DNA from 4 places in the Agrobacterium sp. 22-226-1 genome. Region 1 is predicted to be linked to each of the others. Evidence: predicted binding sites of a transcription regulator. Region 1 holds the regulator's gene; each other region holds the start of a gene.
What was found. The regulator PhoB, encoded in region 1, activates phosphate uptake and scavenging genes when phosphate is short. The targets are predictions, from matches to a motif close to TGTCATNNANCTGTCAT.

Region 1 (5,246 bases):
ACGAGCGGCGGCAGAAGACGGATGACGTTGTCGCCCGCCGGCACACCCAGCAGATGCTCGGCGCGCATGGCCTGCAACAGCTCGCCCGATGGAACCTTGGCCTTGATGCCGAGAAGCAGGCCTTCGCCACGGATTTCCTCGATAACGTCAGGATAACGATCCTTCAGCGAAGCAAGGCCCTGGCGGAAGACCAGCGCGACATCACGGACCTTTTCCAAAAAGCCCTCGGAGAGGACGACATCGAGCACGGCGTTGCCGACAGCCATGGCCAGCGGGTTGCCGCCATAGGTGGTGCCATGCACGCCCGCCGTCATGCCGGAAGCGGCATCCGCCGTCGCAAGGCAGGCGCCGAGCGGGAAACCGCCGCCGATACCCTTGGCAACCGCCATGATATCCGGCGCAACGCCCGTCTGCTCATAGGCAAAGAGCTTGCCCGTACGGCCAACGCCGGTCTGGACCTCATCGAAAATCAGCAGCATGCCATGCTCATCGCAGAGCGACCGCAGCAGCTGCAGGAATTCCTTGCTGGGTGCGCGAATGCCGCCCTCACCCTGAATGGGCTCGATCAGAAGCGCGGCCGTCTCGGCCGTGATGGCGGCTTTCAGCGCATCGACATCACCGAACGGCACCTGGTCGAAACCTTCGACCTTGGGACCGAAGCCTTCCAGATATTTCTGCTGGCCGCCGGCGGCAATCGTCGCCAGCGTGCGGCCATGGAAGGCGCCTTCGAAAGTGATAATCCGGAACTTTTCCGGATGCCCCTTGGAATAATGATAACGGCGCGCGGTCTTGATCGCGCATTCCAGCGCTTCCGCGCCGGAATTGGTGAAGAAGACCTTGTCTGCGAATGTCGCTTCCGTCAGGCGCTTTGCGAGCTTTTCCTGGCCCGGCACTTCATAAAGGTTCGAGACGTGCCAGACCTTCTCGGCCTGGGTCTTGATCGCCTCAACGAGGTGCGGATGGGCGTGGCCCAGCGAGTTGACCGCGACGCCGGCTGCAAAATCCAGATATCGTTCGCCGCTTTCCGTGAACAGCCAGACGCCCTCGCCTCGCTCGAAGCGCAGGGGGGCTCTTGCAAACGTATCGAACAATGGCGCGGCGGCTTCGGCCATGGCTGTATCACTCCTTGCGCGGATGCGCTGTCAGACGGTTGTCAATAGGCTTTCGGGGTTATCCCTTGCCTGAAAATCAAAAATGCCGCCTCGCGGCGGCAGGGGCACTATTGTCACTTCGCCTGCCGATGTCAACAAAAGTCCGCGTTTCCCGGGCTTCTCAAGCCCTAGTAGGTGGCGGCGGATGAGGCCCAAGGTGTTGCCTTTCAGACTCAACTCGCCAGCAAGTTGGGGAAAACCGGAAAATCGATTCGAGATGATTCCCGCGACTCTTGCCACGGAGTCTGCGTGGCACTAGGTTAATCGCTAATTACTAGACTGCATTGCGGCGGAACTAGTCACCAAAAATCAGGCAGAAACCACGCTCGCGGCACGCCCGCGAGGCGGAGAGGGATTCTGCCGACATTATACGCGACAAGCGGAGAAGCGGCATGAACTGGACAGACGAACGAGTCGAAAAACTCAAGAAATTGTGGTCCGAGGGGCTTAGCGCCAGCCAGATAGCAGCGCAGCTGGGCGGCGTGAGCCGCAATGCCGTCATCGGCAAGGTCCATCGCCTCAACCTGCCGGGACGCGTGAAGGCCGGCGGCCCGGTTACTTCGGCGCGTTCCGCGCCCAAGCGCACCGCTGCCCCTGCCCCGCGCGCGACGAATTTCGCGACCCGCGTCAGCGCAGCACCTGCACGCGCCTTGAACCGCTCGAGCGCGGCAACGGCGCTGCACGAGGAGATCGATATCGAGACCGCCGAAGTTCTCGATTACGTTCCCTCCAAAAATGTCGTTACGCCGATTTCCCGCCGCCTGACGCTGACGGAACTGACGGAGCGCACCTGCAAGTGGCCGGTCGGCGATCCGCTGAAGGATGATTTCCATTTCTGCGGTTGTGAAGCACTGGAATCTTCGCCCTATTGCAAGTTCCATGCAAAGCTTGCCTACCAGCCGGTAAGCGAGCGTCGCAAGGCTTGAGTGTTGCGGCACGCATTCGACACTCAAAAACTACGGGCCTTCGGGCCCGTTTTTTTATGGCGGAATCCAAAGTGGTTCAAACGCGGAGCCCACGTTGTTTAAGAGGCGCTCCCAATCCCTGTTCTTGCGCATTCTCCGGATGTGAAGCCGCGATGGGCCCTTGCGGCAAATGCTCAGAATTTGTCGGCGACGTGCCGCGCCCTCCTCCCGTCAGGTTTCACCGCGCAATCCGGCTTTCAGCGGACCTTCTATCGCCTTCAAAAGAACAAGGATACGCATGTGCGGAAGGTTCAAAATCGAAAGGCCCGACACCGTTCCTTCTGATTTGGGGGGAATTTATCCCGGGTGAAACCATCGGTTTCGGTTTTCTCAGGCTTCCATTGAATATCCGGCGCCGCGCACGGTGCGGATGACATCCTGCATGTGCGAAAAATTGAGCGCCTTGCGCAGACGTCCGACATGCACGTCGACGGTACGTTCATCCACATAGATATCGTGACCCCAGACGCCATCCAGCAACTGCGAGCGGGAAAACACCCGGCCGGGAGAGGTCATCAGGAATTCCAGCAAGCGGAATTCCGTCGGGCCGAGGCGTACTTCGCGGCTCTTGCGGTGAACGCGATGGGTCTCACGATCCAGTTCGATATCCCCGCATTTCAGCACCGAAGACAGAACCTCGGGGCGGGCCCGACGCAGCATGGCCTTGACGCGGGCCATGAGTTCCGGCGTCGAAAACGGCTTGACGACATAATCGTCCGCGCCGGTGGCAAGACCGCGAACCCGTTCGCTTTCTTCGCCGCGCGCCGTCAGCATGATGATGGGCAGGCGCTCGGTTTCCGGCCGCATCCTGAGCCGACGGCACAGTTCGATACCGGAAACGCCGGGAAGCATCCAATCCAGGATAAGGAGGTCCGGAATACGTTCCTGCAGCCTGATTTCTGCCTCGTCTCCACGGGGTATCGTGTCGACGTCATATCCCTCAGCCTCGAGATTGTAACGAAGCAGGACGCTCAGCGCTTCCTCGTCTTCCACAACTGCAATCTTGGGCACCATATACTAACTCCGCAAGCCGTTGCCTGTCTGTTACTCGGTCACCGAACCGAGCGTGTTGGAACTGTCGTCCTTCGGACGTTCGCCCTCCGGTTGGCTGCCGGTGGTCATGTAATAGATCGTCTCGGCGATATTGGTGGCGTGGTCGCCGATACGCTCGATGTTCTTGGCGCAGAACAGGAGATGCGTGCAGGTGGTGATATTGCGCGGATCTTCCATCATATAGGTCAGAAGCTCACGGAAGAGCGACGTGTACATGGCGTCGATTTCCTCGTCGCGCTCGCGAATGGCATTGGCCTTCTCGGCGGAACGCGTGGAATAGACGTCCAGCACTTCCTTGAGCTGCACCAGCGCCAGTTCCGACAGGTGTTCGATGCCACGGGCAAGCTTGCGCGGCACGCCGGTGCCGGCAACCGCAATCACACGCTTGGCGGTGTTCTTGCCAAGGTCGCCGACACGCTCAAGGTCAGCGGCGATACGCAGCGTGCCAATGATCTCGCGAAGGTCTGCCGCCATCGGCTGGCGTTTGGCGATGGTGACGATGGCCTTGTCGCCGATCTCGCGCTCGGCGTGGTCGAGGATCGCATCGTCGGAAATGACCTTCTGGGCGAGCGCGGCATCGGAATTGACGAGCGCACGCACGGCGTCGGCGCACATCTGCTCCGCAAGACCGCCCATTTCGGCGATGCGGCGCGTCAGAAACTTCAATTCATCGTCATAAACGGAAACGATGTGCGAATGGGTCGTTGTCTGTGTCATGGTCTAGTCCTCCGGCTTGGCCTGCATGCGCGTACCCGGAAGCGGGCACGGCAGAAGCACCAGTCTTGTACGGTTTCGATAAAGCGCCGGCCGGGATCAGCCGAAGCGGCCCATGATGTAATCCTGCGTGCGCTGGTCATCCGGATTGGTGAACATCTTGTCGGTTTCGTTTTCCTCGACAAGATGACCAAGATGGAACATGGCCGTGCGCTGGGAAACACGCGCCGCCTGCTGCATGGAGTGCGTGACGATGACGATGGTGTAATTGGTGCGCAGCTCGTGGATCAATTCTTCGACCTTTGCGGTCGCGATAGGGTCGAGAGCCGAGCAGGGCTCGTCCATCAGGATCACTTCCGGGCTGACGGCAACTGCGCGTGCGATGCACAGACGCTGCTGCTGACCGCCGGAAAGACCGGTGCCGGATTCGTGCAGACGATCCTTAACCTCGTTCCAGAGACCCGCCTTCTGCAGGCTCTGCTCGACGATCTGGTCCATATCCGCCTTGTTGCGGGCGAGACCATGGATGCGCGGGCCGTAGGAAATGTTTTCGTAGATCGACTTCGGGAAGGGATTCGGCTTCTGGAACACCATGCCGACGCGGGCGCGCAATTCCACGACGTCAATCGCCTGATCGTAGATATCGTCGGTGTCGAGCGTGATCTTGCCGGTGACCCGGCAACCGTCAATCGTGTCGTTCATACGGTTCAGGGTACGCAGGAAGGTGGATTTGCCGCAGCCGGACGGGCCGATAAGCGCGGTCACCGTATTTTCCCGAACGTTGAGGTTCACGTCGTAAAGCGCGCGCTTTTCGCCGTAATAAACCGAAACGTCCTTGCCGATCATCTTGTATGAGACTTCATTCATTTTCTTGTCCAGCGCCTTTTCAACTGCTGCTTCCGACAACATGTTCATTGCTCAAGCTCCTTCTACCAGCGCCGTTCGAAGCGGCGACGCAACAGGATTGCGCCAACATTCATGACGATGAGGAACAGAAGCAGGATGATGATAGCGCCGGATGTCCTTTCGACAAAGGCGCGCTCGGCTTCGTTCGCCCACATGTAAATCTGCACCGGCAGGGCCGTGGACGGATCCATCGGCGTTGTCGGGTAATTCGCTACGAATGCCACCATGCCGATCAGGAGCAGCGGCGCCGTTTCGCCCAGCGCGTGGGCGAGGCCGATGATGGTGCCGGTCAGAATGCCGGGCATGGCGAGCGGCAGCACATGGTGGAAGATCGTCTGCATCTTGGAAGCGCCGAGGCCGAGGGCGGCGGCGCGGATTGACGGCGGCACGGCCTTCAGGGCAGCGCGGGTCGCGATGATGATCGTCGGCAGGGTCATCAGCGTCAGGACGAGGCCGC
Region 2 (5,246 bases), on a different contig from region 1:
GATCTTCACCCTCATTGTCTGCGGCATCATCGTCTTCATCATGCGGGTGCGCGAGCTTCTCGGCCGCGATATCTTCATCGACCTCATCCTGGGGCGTTATCGCCGGCCGGTCAGCGAAGACCGCGTCTTCATCTTCATCGATCTCGTCGGCTCCACCTCCTTCGCCGAAACCCATGGCGACCTGAAGGCCCAGGAATTTCTCGGTGAAATTTTTGCAAGTTATGCCGCACCGGTCAGAAAACACGGCGGCGTCATCGACGACTATATCGGCGACGCCGCCATCATCACCTGGCCCTATCACATGGCGATAAGGCGGGCGGCCTGCGTGCGCTGCGTCTTCGAAATTCAGGCGACCATCGAAAACACCCGCGACATGTGGCTTTCCCGCTTCGGCGAGGTGCCGCGCCTGCGCTTCGCCATTCATGGCGGGCCGGTCATCACCGCGGAAATCGGCGTCGATCACCACAAGATCACCTATTTCGGCGATACGGTGAACACAACGTCGCGGCTCGAATCGCTGAGCAAGATGCTCGGCCACCCGGTGCTGATTTCCGCTGACCTTGCCCATCAGCTGGTGCTTCCGAAGGGCGTGCGCAGCGAATATCTGGGCGAACATGCGGTGAAGGGCCGTGGCCAGACGCTGGGCGTCTGCACGCTCAGCCAATACCAGGCGCCCGCCGCATAAGGGCAATCGGCGGAAAAAAGCCGTGCGGCCCATCTGCCGACGATGGCCGTCATCAAAATTCATCAAAGCTTCAAACGGCAATCACCTGCCTGTCATGCGACCACCCTATCGCGTCAATCCTGTCTTCAACAGGTATTGAGAGGGGTCTCCATCATGAAGCACATTCTTTTTGCACCTTTCGCGGTTCTCGCGCTCGCCGCCGCGGCGCATGCGGCGGAAAAGGAGTTTCCGGCAAAGCTCGTTTCGCACGCCATTCTGCCTGCCAACACCATGATCGCCGCACCTGCCGATGCGCCGGAGCACCTCAAGACCTCCGCCAAATTCACCACGGCCGACCGCAAGCGCGCCGAGGGCCTCGGCACCGTGCCCGGCAAGGACGGCGTGCGCCTGACCGGCCTTTCCATGCCGTTCAACGGCCAGCCGATGCAGGGCTTTTCCGGCATCAGGGCGATGCCGGACGGCAGCTTCTGGAGCCTTTCCGACAACGGTTTCGGTTCCAAGCTCAATTCCAGTGACGCCATGCTGATGCTTCACCATCTGAAGTTCGACTGGGACGCCGGCAAGGTCAACGCGCTTGAAACCGTGTTCCTCTCCGATCCCGACATGAAGGCGCCCTTCCCCATCGTTCTGGAAGGTTCGAGCAAGCGTTATCTGACGGGTGCGGATTTCGACGTCGAATCCATTCAGCCGGTCGCTGACGGTTTCTGGGTCGGCGAAGAATTCGGCCCCTACATTCTGAAATTCACCCGCGACGGCAAGCTGACCGATGTGATCTCGACCAAGGCCGGCGACATCGAGGTGAAATCTCCCGACCATCCGGCTCTTGCCCTGCCCGGCAATCCCACGCAGAAAATGCCCGCTTTCAACCTGAAGCGTTCCGGCGGTTATGAGGGCATGGCACTCTCCAAGGACGGTTCGAAGCTCTATGGCCTGCTGGAAGGCCCGCTCTACATGGCCGACGGCCAGGTGGAAAAAACCGAAGACGGCGCGACCGCGCTGCGCATCATCGAACTCGACACCGCCAAGAAGGCGTGGACCGGCCGCAGCTGGCTTTATCCGCTGGCGGAAGGCGGCGAGGCAATCGGCGACTTCAACATGCTGGATGACACCACCGCCCTCGTCATTGAGCGCGACAACGGCGCCGGCACGGCCGACAAGGCCTGCGCCGACCCCAAGGCTGCGGCTGCGGACTGCTTCGCCCGCCCTGCCAAGCTGAAGCGCATCTACAAGATCGAATTCAACGACGCCAATGTCGGCAAGGCCGCCCGCAAGATCGGCTATATCGACCTGATGAAGATTTCCGACCCGGATAACAAGAAGCGTCAGGGCGGCGGCAACGGCTATTACGACATGCCTTTCGTCACCATCGAGAATGTCGACCGCGTCGATGCCACCCATATCATCGTCGGCAACGACAACAACCTGCCCTTCTCGGCCGGCCATGCGCTGGACAAGGCTGACGACAACGAATTCGTCCTGCTGGACGTCAAGGACCTGCTCGAGGCGAAGTAAGACCACGGCTGCTGTCACTTGCTTTGACGGCCGCGAATGATCCGGACGGAGCGCCCGGCAGACACAAATGTCTGCATGGCGCTCCGTTCCGATTTTCCAGAGCTAGCGGAAAAGAAGACGTTTCATGCAGGACCATGCAGAAAGACTTTATTACGCCCTGAAGAAAAGCTGGTCGGGCGAGACGAGCGGCCTCTGGTCGCGCGAAAACCCTGCCAAGGGGCAAGGCAGCGTCACCGCGCTGGTGGTGCAGGATATTTTCGGCGGCGAGCTTGCCAAAACCGCTGTCAGCGGTGCCGACCATTTTTACAATATCGTCGAAGGCACCCGCTGGGATTTTACCTTCAGCCAGTTCGATATTCCGGTCGGTTATCAGGACAGGCTTGCCAGCCGCACGGAAGCCATGGCGACGATAACGCCGCTGCAATATGCCTATCTCAGCGCCTGCATCCGCAAGGCGCTCGGGCACAGCTGAGCCGTTAGCAAAATAGTGCCAGCCCATTGCCGTTTCGATCCGCGCATCGCGGCACGGTGGCCAGCCAGGGTGTTGCGTTTCAGGACCACGATGTCAATCTTTCCTGCAAAGCGGACACAATCCTTGCGATAATATCGCCCGCTGGAATGGTTGCACCGACAGGAGAGATATTCGATGAGTGAGAGTTGTCCGGTCCTGACACCGGCGGAACGACAGGTACAGGACATATTGGAGCGCACGGAAGCAGCGATGATGGCCACCATTCACGCAGCGCTCGAGCGTGCCAGCAAAGAGGTCACTGAGGCATTCCGGGCCGTCGATTCAGACATGCAGCCGCCGCCCCACGACTATTTTGCCGCTGTCGCCCATCAGCAGCTCTTCCTGATGTTATGCGGAGCCGACCCGAAAACCTTCGAGGGCGGAGACCCCGAAATTGCCGGCCACATCATTCGGAACGCGCAAAACATATCCGACCACTATTGGAAGAAAACGCCTGCCGCGGCGGATGTCCCCGGCAAGTGATACATTCCGAGTGACGACAGGATTTCGCGTCACGCGGTATCGCGCGTGATCTGCGTTTTAGAAAGGAGGCCCGGCCCGGCCCCTATGGCCATTCCACGTCACAGCACCTTCATCATCGCCGGTTAAGCAGGCGCAAATCCGGGAGGCTGGAATGGATTCGACCGTACAGATCAAGCGCCCGAAAATCGCAGAGACCGTCATCCATGCGACGGCGCGCATAAGAGATTCCGATATCGGCGAATGCTGCGAAATTCTGGCTGACACCTCCCTGCACAATGCCGACCTCGGCAATTACTCCTATCTTGGCCCCCGTTGCATGGTGGGCGATGCAACGATCGGAAAATTCTGCGCCATCGCCGCAGAGGTCAGGATAGGCGCTCCGAACCATCCGATGGACCGGCCATCCATGCACCGTTTCAGCTATTGCCCTGAATATTATTCTGCGGATGCCGTGCGCGATAACGCCTTTTTCGACCGGCGCAGGGAGGACCGCGCCGTCATCGGTCACGATGTCTGGATCGGTCACGGCGTTATCGTCTTGCCGGGTGTCACGGTTGGAGACGGGGCAGTGCTCGCCGCCGGCGCGGTCGTCACCAGAGACGTGCCGCCCTACACCATCGTCGGCGGCGTTCCCGCAAAGATCATTCGCGAACGATTTTCGCGACCCATCGCGGAAAAGCTTGCATCAATCGCATGGTGGGACTGGCCATTCGAAACTATCATGGCGCGGCTTTCAGACTTTCAGTCGAGCGACATAGAAGCCTTTTGCGAGCGCTGGTCCTAGCGGACGCAAGAACCGTCCTGTCGCGAAACAGAAACGCGCCGTTCGTTATTCGAACACGAACGCCAGCCGCTTGCCCGTCAGCTTCGCCAGTTGCTGCAAACGCCCGTCCAGTCGCTCGCCGGCGAAATCGCAATAATCGTGCGGCACGACGAATTCCAGATCGAGATCGGGATTGCCGGATTTGCGGAATTTGAGGTGGTCGACGACGCCCGGCATCGAGGCCGAGAAGAGATAGACGACGCGCAGCAAGCCGCCGAGCAATTTACCAAGCTCCTGCAACCGGTCGCCCGCCATGGCGGCGAGCGGCTGTGTGGTGCCGTTGTCGTTCAGACCTTCGAAGCGATAATAATTGGCGAGCGCAATATAGGCGCGGCCGGGATGGGTGATCGCCACGAAGGAAGAATGGGCGATGATGTTGAGCGCCTGCAATCCGCGATAATCGGGATGGGCGCGCCAGCTGATATCGGCGAGAAGGCAGGCCGCCTGCCGGTAACGGCTCTCCTCTTCGGTCTCGTCAACGCCGAAGACCGGGAAGGTGCGGCCGCTCCAGTCCGCCAGTTCGCGCGCATGTTCCGGCGAGCGGGCGCGCAGAATGGCAAGTTCATCGGCGGCGACCAGCAGCGGATCGGAATCCCGTTCTTCTTCAGTCAACAGCGAATAGAGATAACCTTCGCGCACGCCCTGTGCCGAGAAGGCGATCCTGGCCGGCTTCATCATTTTCAGAACTTCGCGCATGGCGATGGCGCCGAAGGGCAGAAGCGAGCGGCGGTTCTTGGAGACCGCCTGCCAGGCCGGGTCCTTGCTATCCCGGGAGACGATGACCTCTTCGAGAAAATTCAGCATTTCCTCCAGCGGCAATTCGTAGCCCTGCATCATATGCAGCGGATAGCCCGATATCTCCATATGCAGCTTGGCGATGTTTCGCCAGGTGCCGCCCACCGCGTAAAAGGTGCGCCCCTCACCAGCCGCCAGAAGCTTGGCGAAGGATTTGACGTGTTTTCTGGCAATCGTCGCCGCTTTTTCCAGCGAGCCGTCCGACTGCTCCGACAGTCGCAGGCCGCCGAGCGGCAGGGTGATGCCCTCGCCGCAGCTCTTGCCCTTGATGTCGATGAGTTCGAGCGAACCGCCGCCGAGGTCACCGGCGATGCCGTCTGGATCATGGAAACCGCTGATCACGCCATAGGCGGAATAAAGCGCTTCCTTTTCGCCTGACAGTACCTCGATCTCGCAGCCGAGAATGGCTTCGGCCTCGCGGATGAAATCCGGGCCGT
Region 3 (5,246 bases), on a different contig from region 1:
GCTGACGATTGTGGCTGTCATTGCGTTTTTTGTGGCGGCGTGGGGGTATTTCACGTTGATGGGGCAGGGGTGAGCGCGTCTTTCGAGAGCGCATGAACCGCGAATCTGCACGACCGGAAGCGCAGTCACCTCCTGCATCTGGGCGCTTTGCGACAATTGATGCCGCCAGTTATCTTCGGTCATTGAATAGAGCCGCCTCAGCACGGTCATTTAATCTTGATCGATTCCACGGTATTGTTCGGCATAGCAGTAGCGCCACGGTCGGGGGGACAAAATGGGGCGGGCGGTTTGGGCTATCACAGTGGGAGTTTTGGTAAGTCTCGGCGCGTTTATGGTGCTTAGCCTGTTAGGTGTTGGGGTCGGCTGGTGGTTCTTAGACGCAATTGCCCCAACCGTATCCGGTGTGACCAAAAACACGAATACGGGAGAATGGGGGCGAGTGCTTCTCTTGCCGTTGTCCGTGACCGTAGGCATCGTCTGCGGAGCTCTCGTCTTTGACCCAGGCATGTCCAGCAAGACAGAGGCGATCGTGGTTTCGATCGTGTTTTTTCTTCTCGTATCTGTCTCCGGAATAAACTTCTGGACGAATGACAGCCTGATAAACGTGAACGCTCAGTTGGTGATCGACGTTTTCTTGAGCATTTCTGCTCTGGCCGTCATCATCCTGCTGCTTCGGTGGGAACCAACGCGTCAGACGACGCTGGCTGTCCAGAGAGTTGCGTTATTCCTGATAACTGTCTTTGGGTTCGTCTTGCCCCTATTTTACGGAACAAGCCTATTGCTGCAGGGGATGGGTTTCGAAGGTGAGTTGAAAACGATCTCCGACTTTATCGGCTTCATCTCCGCCGCATTGGGACTGGCTGTGGCAGCCGCGCCAAATCTGTTAGCGAAGCGTAGCTGATCCTCACCCTTGCGACGGGTGCCGGACCCCCTCATAAGGGGCTGATTGCAAACCGAATGAGTCCAGAGGCGCCAGACGCTAAGTTTTGGAGTCCTTGAGATAATCCGGACGTATCTGGCGTTGCAGAAAAGATGGCGACCCCTGCAGGACTCGAACCTGCGACCTACTGCTTAGAAGGCAGTTGCTCTATCCAGTTGAGCTAAGGGGCCGTCATGCCGGGCAATCGATACTCCGGCAAAAACTTTCATCGTCGTGTTTCAGTGCGTCCAGGGCTGGGTGCGGTTGAAACGGAAATTGTCGGTGTAGGAAACCACCTTGCGGGTCGCTTCCTTCGGCTGGATGACGCGGTATTCGATGCCCTTGCGCTGGGCATAGGCTTCGGCCTGTTCCTGCGTCTCGAATGTCAGCTTGAGCTGCTGCTTCATGTCGGAACTGGAGGTGTAGCCCATGATCGGATCGATCTTGCGCGGAACCTCGGCGTCGAATTCCAGAACCCAGACATTGGTCTTCGCCTTGCCGGATTGCATGGCGGTTTTTGCAGGGCGGTAAATCTTCGCAGACATGTCGAAACTGCTCCGGTTGGACAGCGGGGCGCAACACCCCGAATTATTCATCACGTACCTGAATAGAATAACCAAATCGTGTCAGGAACGTTGAATTTGAAATGGACTGACTTCAGGTGAGAGTCAAGACGATTATCCCCTTGCCGTCCGATCCTGCGCCGCCGTTTCGAGGTTACGTTTTGCTCATCGGGGCCGTGGCTGAACAAAGATGAATTTCCCTGTTGCGGACTGCGGGTGAACCGTGTATTCCCCAGCCATCGCCTCGGCGGAGTGTAGCGCAGTCTGGTAGCGCATCTGGTTTGGGACCAGAGGGTCGGGAGTTCGAATCTCTCCACTCCGACCATTTTAAAGCAAAACATCAGCTTTCCGGCGTAACTTCTTCCAAATAGCTGTGATTTATTCCGCGGACGGACCGGCCAGAGTGCTCTCCGCCGTGCCGATCGTCATGACATTGCCGCGCCATGCCACCGCGCTGCCGATCCAGCTTCGCGCCCAGACGATGGGCATGATCATGTCCCGGGTGATCATTGCCGGCAGCGTATGGAGCGATATCGGCCAGCGGTTGAGGGCCGCGAGCGCAAGTTCCGGCACATACATGAGGGCAAGGACGGCAAAGGCGGTAGCGGCGAGGTTTACATCCATCATGGCGGCGGCGGCGAGCGCGAAGAGGAGCGGGGGAAGCGCGCCGGTGAGGATTTCCGGCGCGAAATATTGCGGGAAGGTCACGCGTCGCAGCCGCGCCCAGCGGGTCTGGCGCGACCAGATCTCGCCGGCATGGCGCTGGCCGAGAGGCTGTTCGAAGGGGGCGCAGACCAGATGCACCTTGCGGCCGGCGCTTCGCACCAGCTTCGTCGAAGCGGCGTCTTCGGCGATTTCAGCGGCCAGCGCGCGAATGCCGCCATTGTCCTCCAGAAACGGCTTGTTCCACAACATCGACTTGCCCTGTGCGAAACCCATGCCGATCGCTTCCGCCGCATATTGCCAGCGGCCCTGCGAGCCGTTGAGGAAGGCGCATTCGACATGCGCCCAGAAACCCGCAGGCCTTGACCCGAGCGGCGGCGAGCAGACGAGCCCGCTATCCTGCCGCCAGGCTGACATCATGGTCGCAATATAGGATTTCGGCATCAGCACGTTCGAATCGGCCAGAATTACCCACTCATGCCGGGCGGCCCGCCAGCCCTTGACGCAATTGTTCAGTTTCGGATTGGCGCTGATGCGGTCATCGCCAATGAGCAATTGCATGGAAACCGAGGGGAAGGCGGCTTGCGCTTTGCGAACTTCTTCGATCACCGGATCGAACTCATCGGCGACGCAGAACAGCAGCTCATAATCGGGCCAGTTGAGTTCAAAGGCGCGCGACAGCGTCAGGGGCGTGAAGTTCTCCACGCCACGCAGCGGCACCACGAGCGAGACAGGCGGCTTTTGCCGGACGAGATCGTTTTCCGTGTCCCGCCTCGTCAGTCGCCAGCCGGCCAGAACGATGCCGAGAAGATTGAAGCCGAGGAGCAGAATTGCGCAAAGGGCAAAGACAGTTTCCATGCTGGCCAGTTCCACTCCCAAGCTTTTGGCGGTCTGCGCGCCAATCGATTCCATGGAATTCGTCTCTGCCGATTATAACGTTTGCGTGACAGTTACATGTCATCATCGGCCGGTGTGCAGGCTGCGCCGTGCATGGAAACGTCGCAGAAGCCACGCGCAAAAGAAAAGCCCTCCGCATGGAAGGGCCCAATCGTCATGACCGTCGATGAATTTTAGTGGACGTTCAGGATATGGGCATGACTGCTTGCGATGAGAAACGATTCCCGTGCTTTCTCGATGTCGCACCTGCCGGCGATGGCATCGAGGCAGTTCCTGCGCGCCTCTTCATATTCCGGCCCATGTTCCTCGGGCCAACGGTACATCAGCATGTCCAGCGCCACCAGCGGGCTGTAGATTTCAACGGCGACGCACAGCGGCAGGTGGATCGCCACCGGCTTCATCCACGAGGCGTGGTGACACGGCTCCGTTCTGTTAATCAGCATGTCATTTTCCTCCCTGTTTTACCTGCCTTGAAGGCCTTTCACACTCCCATGCGCGAAATGCCCGCCTCACGAAATGGTTCCCGATCACCTAAAATGTGATCGATCAGGGGGTTCCAATTTTCCAAGATGAATGGAAGATGAACAAATAGATGAACCGGAGATGAACAAAACCGCCCTCAGGGCGTTGTTATGTCCATAAGAAGGAGAACGAATATGTTCAATTTGTCAGGCATTCAGGAAAGCTTCTTCGGAGACCGCATGGCCGGCGTATGCCAGGCAATCACGTCGGCTCTGGCTTTCGAATCGGGTCTCGAGAAGTCGCGCATTTCGGCAACTGTCGAAAATGATGTGATCTATCTGGAAGGCACGGCCGATTCGGTCGAAGCGATCGACATTGCCATCAACCTTGCCGCTTCCATTTCCAATTGCCGGATTCTGAGCCATATCGAGCCGGTCTACTGAATATTGCGCCAGCCGGGCGAAACCTCGTCCGGCTCATTCAGACGCAATAACGCGGCAACGTTATTTCCGGTTGCCGATTTGCGCGCTGCGAACCATATCGCCCGGCTTGATGCCATAGCGCTTCGCAGTGCCGCCATTCAGTTCAAGCACAAATTTTACTGGCCCGCGGGAGCTGATGATCGCTTCCGAATGCGGAACCGCGTTTTCGTGAATATGGGTAATACGGCCGTCACGGCCAATGAAAAGCATGTCGAGCGGAATAAGCGTGTTCCGCATCCACATGGCGACGTCACGCGGTTCACCGAAGTCGAACAGCATGCCGTTTTCAAGCGGCATGTTCTTGCGGAACATCAGGCCCTGTTCGCGCTGGGCGTTGTTCAGCGCCAGTTCCGCAGTGAAATCGTGGTTCTTTCCCCCGGCGGTTTCAATCTGCAGCGGTTCGGAGGTGAAAGTCTGCTGTTGCTGAGCCTGGGCGACGGCGGCGAGCGTGAAAAAAAGAAGCGCCATAACGGCGCTTTTCACCATATGGGGCAGGGCGGACATCAATGCGACATCCCGACGGAGACCGGGTTGTCGGGGTGGATTTCCGCCGCCATCAGGCCCTTGTCGCCATCGCCGTAACGCACCAGCACCACCTGGCCGGGGCGAAGCTCCGTCAGGCCGAAACGGCGCAGCGTTTCCATATGCACGAAAATATCTTCCGTTCCTTCGCCGCGCGTCAGGAAGCCGAAACCCTTGGTGCGGTTGAACCACTTGACGATGGCACGCTCAAGCCCGCTCGAAGGCGTTACCTGCACATGGGTGCGCACCGGCGGCAACTGCGAGGGGTGAACGGCGGTCGACTGGTCCATGGACAGGATGCGGAACGCCTGGAAACCGCGGTCGCGCCGCTGGATGAGGGCGACGATGCGCGTGCCTTCAAGGATGGTCTGGTAACCGTCGCGGCGCAGGCAGGAGACGTGCAGCAGCACATCCTGCGTGCCGTTGTCGGGCACGATGAAGCCGAAACCCTTGGCGACATCGAACCACTTCACGACGCCGGTAATTTCGGTCAGGTCCACGGCATCGCCCGAAAGGTCCTCGACATCGACTATCGTTTTCGATGACATCCTATCAGCCATATCCTGCCAACCCCTCGATTACGCGCCATACACCGGTCAACTGATTCCTGTGCGCCAGATTAACATCTTGGTAACGGTTTCACGCAAGCCCTAGTTTTTGATTTACGCAGCTGCTTTTATGTCGCCGTCCTTGTCCGGGGCTTGCCATCATGCGTTTAACGGCTCCGGACCCGTGTAA
Region 4 (5,246 bases), on a different contig from region 1:
TGGCCACCATGCCCGGCATGTAGCCGCTTTCCACGAAGGTCTGGCCGAGCGGCGGCAGATGGTCGCCGAAAAGGACGACGATGGTTTCACGGTCGCGCTTCTTCGCCCAGCGCATCAGTTTCAGCAGCGCTTCGTCAGCTTCCGCCACCCCTTGGGAATAGGTGGCCAGCGCCTGCGAGGCCGAGGCGGAAAGATCGCCTTCGATGCCGATGGTGTTTTCGGCGTAACGGGTCGCCTCGTAGGGACCGTGTCCCTGAAGGGTGACGGCGAAGAGGAAGAGCGGGTTCTGCGCCTTTTCGGCCGTCGCCATGATCTCGTCCATCAGCGCATCGTCGGAGGCGAAGTTGCCGCGTTTTTCCATGGCTGGCAGCGTCTCTTCGGAACGAAATTCCTCGAAGCCGAAATTCGCGTAGACCTGCTTGCGGTTCCAGAACCATTCCTGGAACGGGTGCATGGCGATGGCGGAATAACCTTCGCCACGGAAGAAGCTGGCGAGCGAGGGCACCGGGCGACGGATATATTGCTGATAGGGAATGCTGCCATAGGGCAGGAAGGCGTTGGAAAAGCCGGTCAGCGCCTCGAATTCCACATTCGCCGTCATGCCGCCGAATTCCGGGGAAAATACATTGCCGGATTGTTTGGCGCGGATCGTCGGCATGGGATCGGCGGAGAGCTTCACATTTTTCAGCCGCGTCGGATCCCACAGCGATTCGCTCATCAGCATGATGACATCGGGGTAATCGTCCTTGTTGGCGGCGAAGGCGGCGGGCTCGGAGGTCAGGTCGGCAATGGTGTTTTCGCCGTAACCCTGCGGCGCCGAGACATTGGCCATCGGAATATTGAAGGCGAAGGCCATCAGGAAGCCGTTATGGCGGTAATTTTCCTGCTGGTCCCACATCATGGGAATGATGTTGAGGCGATCGCGCACCCAGGAATAATGTGAATAGTCCATAAGCGAGGCAAGGCCGGCAAGAAGCGGCAGCGCCAGCGCGAGACCAGCGGCGCGTTCGCGCCAGCTCAAGCCCGGTGAATGGCGGCGCGCCAGCAGCCAGAGGCCCGTAAGTGCTGCAATCGTGGCGCAGATGCCGAGGGCGACGAGGGCTGCCGTCATCGGCTGGGCCTTCAGCATGGTCGGCAGAAGCTCGAGGATCTGCCGGCCGAACAGCAGGTCCGAAGGATAAAGCGGATCGGAAAGATAGGTCTGTTTCTGCGCCGAAATCAGCCCCGTCAGCGCGCAGAGCGGCGCAAGCGCGATCAGCGACAGGTAACGCCTGCCAAGAAGGGCATCCAGCGCCACGAGAAGGGCGAGCACGGCGGCAATGGTGGTCATGCCGGGGCGGGCGGAGGAGGTGAGGAAAGCGCCGACATCCGTGAGCGAGCCGCGGGCGATCCACTCCAGCGCCACGACCAGCACGACGGACGCGACCGTCAGATTGGCAAGCGGATAGGCGATGCCCGAAAGCTTGGAAAGGCTCCTTGTCCATGCAGGCGAAAAGACGAAACCAGCCTTTTCGGAAGCCGTTGTTTTTGGCGCCGAATCTCTCAAACCCATACTCCGGTATTGCAGGCGGCACGGCCGATCCGGGGGAGGTGAATCGGGTGTCGCAAAAGTGTCATGTAACTGTCACATAAGCGCGATGAACGCGACATGAACTTTGAAGAGTCTGGCCGGTGCGGCGATAACCTTAGCGTGAACGCGCGCCTGCCATGCGTAACGGGCGTCGCCATGCAATTGCCGCGTTGCGGAGCGGCCACGGGCGCGGTATTGAAAAGCTATGAGCGACAGACACGATATCCAGAACCATCTCCGGATTGCCGTCGGGCAGTTCAATCCCACCGTTGGCGACGTGGCGGGCAATCTCGCCAAGGCGCGCGAGGCAAGGGCCGATGCGGCGACGCAGGGCGCCGATCTTCTGCTTCTGACCGAGCTGTTCATATCCGGCTATCCGCCGGAAGATCTGGTGCTGAAGCCGGCTTTCCTGAAAGCATGCCTGAAGGCCGTGGAAGAGCTGGCGGCGGAAACTGCCGATGGCGGGCCGGGCATCGTCATCGGTTTTCCGCGGCAGGGTGAGACGGGCCGGCATAATTCTGTGGCGCTTCTGGATGGCGGCAAGATCATCGCGCTGCGCGACAAGATCGACCTGCCGAATTACGGCGAATTCGACGAGAAGCGTGTTTTCGCCGAGGGCTCAATTTCCGGTCCCTATAATTTCCGTGGGGTCAGGATCGGTATTCCGATCTGTGAGGAAATCTGGAACGATATGGGTGTCTGCGAGACGCTGGCCGAAAGCGGGGCGGAAATCCTGCTGGTGCCGAACGGTTCGCCCTATTATCGCGGCAAGCTGGATGTGCGCCATCAGGTGGCGCTGCGGCAGGTTATCGAAAGCGGCCTGCCGCTCGTTTTCGCCAACCAGCTGGGCGGGCAGGACGAGCTGGTGTTCGACGGCGCGAGCTTCGGCTTCAATGCCGATAAGACGCTTGCCTTCCAGATGAGCCAGTTCGAGGCAACACTTGCCGTCACCGACTGGAAACGCACGGCAGACGGCTGGCATTGCGACAGCGGACCTTTCTCGAAGATTCCCGAAGGCGAGGAGGCGGACTATCGCGCCTGCATGCTGGGCTTCCGCGATTACGTCAACAAGAACGGCTTCAAGAGCGTGGTTCTCGGCCTTTCCGGCGGTATCGATTCGGCCATCTGTGCCGCCCTTGCCGTCGACGCGCTGGGCGAGGAGCGGGTGCGCTGCATCATGCTGCCTTACCGTTATACCTCGGAAGAATCGCTGAAGGATGCGGCCGATTGCGCGAAAGCGCTGGGCTGCCGTTACGACATCGTGCCGATTTCAGAGCCGGTGGAGGGTTTCCTCTCGGCGCTTTCCGATCTCTTCGAGGGCACGGAAGAGGGCATTACCGAGGAAAACCTGCAGAGCCGCACGCGCGGCACCATCTTGATGGCCGTCTCGAACAAGTTTGGCTCGATGGTGGTGACGACGGGCAACAAGTCGGAAATGTCAGTGGGTTATGCCACGCTCTACGGCGATATGAATGGCGGTTTCAACCCCATCAAGGACCTCTACAAGATGCAGGTCTATGCCATTTCCAGCTGGCGCAACGCCCATGTGCCGCCGGGCGCGCTCGGCCCTTCCGGCGAGGTGATCCCGGCCAATATCATCTCCAAGGCGCCCTCGGCCGAATTGCGCCCCAACCAGACCGACCAGGATTCGCTGCCGCCCTATCCGGTGCTGGACGATATTCTGGAATGCCTCGTCGAGAAGGAAATGTCGGTTGAGGAAATTCTGGCTCGCGGCCATGATGTGGCGACGGTGCACCGGGTGGAGCATCTGCTTTATCTCGCCGAATACAAGCGCCGGCAATCGGCGCCGGGCGTGAAGATCACCAAGAAGAACTTTGGGCGTGACCGGCGTTATCCGATCACCAACCGGTTCCGGGATCGGTGATTGAAGGAAGACGCTGATAGCGGATGTTTTGCCCGGCGTTGCCGCTCGTTTCTTCTCCCCGCCGGGGAGAAGGTGGCCCGAAGGGTCGGATGAGCGACTGTCTTTGATGTCAAGCGTTTTGCCATGGTTTGTTGTCTCTGATGATGGCGTTAAGCATTGTCAGAAGCTTTCGCATGGTTGCGACGGTAGCGAGGATTTTCGGCTTTCCGGCTTCCACGAGACGATCGCGAAAGGCCTTGAGGACTGGATTGTACCGTGCGGCCACCAGCGCTGCCATGAACAACACCGCCCGGACCTTGCCCCTTCCGCCACCGATGAAGCTTTTGCCCTTCCATTTGCCCGATTGCCGGGTCCAGGGAGCAAGGCCCGCCAGCGAGGCGATTTGACGCCGGTCGAGACTGCCCAGTTCCGGCATTTCGGCAAGCAATGTGCGTGCCGTTGCAGGCCCCACACCAGGCACGGAGGTCAGCAGCGCCTCGCGCACACGCCACAGGGGGGATTTGCGGATGTGATCGTCCATTTCCGCATCGATGCTGTCCACCTCCCGGCGCAGGGCGGCAAGCAGGCGCTGAATGCTTTTGCGGGTCGATTTCTCCAGCGCCATGCGTAACCGGTTCTCTTCGGCCACAATCATCTGCACGATCTGCCGCCTGCGGTCGACAAGCGCCGACAAAAGCTGGGTTTGCTGATCACGCAAAGGCCGGATCTGTGGCTTGGTGGCAGACACGAAAGCGGCAATCACCGCCGCATCGACCGCGTCGGTCTTGGCCCGGCGACCGATGGCATTGGCATAGGCACGCACCTGCGCCGGATTGACCACAATCACCGAAAATCCGGCAGACGAAAGCCGTGCCACGGCCAGCGTCTCGAAGCCGCCTGTAGCTTCCAGTGCGACGATATCGGCATGCACCTCTTTGAGACGCTGTACCAGATCGTCGATCCCGGCATGGCTGTTCTCGACGACGAACGCCGTGCCCGATGCTGCGAACGCCACATCCAGACGGGCCTTCGAAACGTCAATACCAACGATAATATCCATCTTATCCCATCCTTGCCTAAGCGGGCTTCGCACACGCAAGCGGCCCCGGCGACTGTTCGGGTTCGATGAAAAAGCGGATGGAGACCCTGGCTCATCCACGGGATCAATGTCCCCAGGGGGGATCGGTCTTCCATCCGCCACCGCACAAGCGACAATAGCACAGTGCGATGAAGGCAAGTTACAAGGGGGCAACGCTGCCATAACTCACTGCCCTTGCCCCCTCATCCCGCTGCCGCGGACTTCTCCCCGGCGGGGAGAAGAAACAAGTGGCATGCGCTCGGTCCACAACAAGCCTTCGTGTTTAAGCAAGCGGCGCGGAGAAAACCCCGCGCCGTTCGCTCATCTCAAATAACCTGCCCCACATCGATGCGGTTGCCATCCGGGTCTTCAAACACAAAGGCGCGCAGGCCGTAATCCTTGTCCTGCAGGCCCTTGATGATGCGCAAGCCCTGACTCTTGCAGAGCGCATGCAGCGCATCCACATCGCTCACCATCATATGCGCCACGTTGAAGGGTGCTGCCTTGTGGCTGGGCTGCAATGTCAGATGCAGTTCGGCGTTGCCCTGTTTGAGGATCATGAAGCCGACGGGGGTGCCGTTTTCGAAGGTCTTTTCGAAGCCCAGCACGCCAACGTAAAAATCGTGGGCCTTTTCGATGTTTTTGACAGGAAGCATTGCGGCGATCCGGCCGAAGCGGATGCCGTGATCGGCGATGGTATTCATCGCGGAACCTCGGATCTGGGAGAAACGGCA

Region 2: ACQZ5K_RS16860 (DapH/DapD/GlmU-related protein) is a predicted target of PhoB. The motif match lies at 3,288-3,304, and genes of this name have one in related genera.
Region 3: ACQZ5K_RS09870 (ceramide glucosyltransferase) is a predicted target of PhoB. The motif match lies at 3,089-3,105, and genes of this name have one in related genera.
Region 4: ACQZ5K_RS07660 (LTA synthase family protein) is a predicted target of PhoB. The motif match lies at 1,612-1,628, and genes of this name have one in related genera.

The regions. Positions count from the first base shown of each region.
Region 1 is NZ_JBNWCP010000001.1:355,543-360,788, reverse strand. It holds gene ACQZ5K_RS01785 (acetylornithine transaminase) at 1-1,112, opposite strand, end outside; gene ACQZ5K_RS01780 (GcrA family cell cycle regulator) at 1,544-2,077, shown strand; gene phoB (phosphate regulon transcriptional regulator PhoB) at 2,447-3,130, opposite strand; gene phoU (phosphate signaling complex protein PhoU) at 3,161-3,886, opposite strand; gene pstB (phosphate ABC transporter ATP-binding protein PstB) at 3,983-4,798, opposite strand; gene pstA (phosphate ABC transporter permease PstA) at 4,813-5,246, opposite strand, start outside.
Region 2 is NZ_JBNWCP010000009.1:138,266-143,511, reverse strand. It holds gene ACQZ5K_RS16880 (adenylate/guanylate cyclase domain-containing protein) at 1-685, shown strand, start outside; gene ACQZ5K_RS16875 (esterase-like activity of phytase family protein) at 839-2,197, shown strand; gene ACQZ5K_RS16870 (YunG family protein) at 2,322-2,669, shown strand; gene ACQZ5K_RS16865 (hypothetical protein) at 2,844-3,191, shown strand; gene ACQZ5K_RS16860 (DapH/DapD/GlmU-related protein) at 3,343-3,975, shown strand; gene ppx (exopolyphosphatase) at 4,021-5,246, opposite strand, start outside.
Region 3 is NZ_JBNWCP010000004.1:363,961-369,206, forward strand. It holds gene ACQZ5K_RS09845 (hypothetical protein) at 1-73, shown strand, start outside; gene ACQZ5K_RS09850 (hypothetical protein) at 275-901, shown strand; tRNA gene ACQZ5K_RS09855 (tRNA-Arg) at 1,034-1,110, opposite strand; gene ACQZ5K_RS09860 (ETC complex I subunit) at 1,159-1,464, opposite strand; tRNA gene ACQZ5K_RS09865 (tRNA-Pro) at 1,731-1,807, shown strand; gene ACQZ5K_RS09870 (ceramide glucosyltransferase) at 1,861-3,003, opposite strand; gene ACQZ5K_RS09875 (DUF982 domain-containing protein) at 3,216-3,485, opposite strand; gene ACQZ5K_RS09880 (BON domain-containing protein) at 3,699-3,947, shown strand; gene ACQZ5K_RS09885 (DUF192 domain-containing protein) at 4,008-4,490, opposite strand; gene ACQZ5K_RS09890 (cold-shock protein) at 4,490-5,068, opposite strand.
Region 4 is NZ_JBNWCP010000003.1:386,419-391,664, reverse strand. It holds gene ACQZ5K_RS07660 (LTA synthase family protein) at 1-1,552, opposite strand, end outside; gene ACQZ5K_RS07655 (NAD+ synthase) at 1,776-3,455, shown strand; gene ACQZ5K_RS07650 (IS110 family RNA-guided transposase) at 3,565-4,494, opposite strand; gene ACQZ5K_RS07645 (glyoxalase superfamily protein) at 4,839-5,216, opposite strand.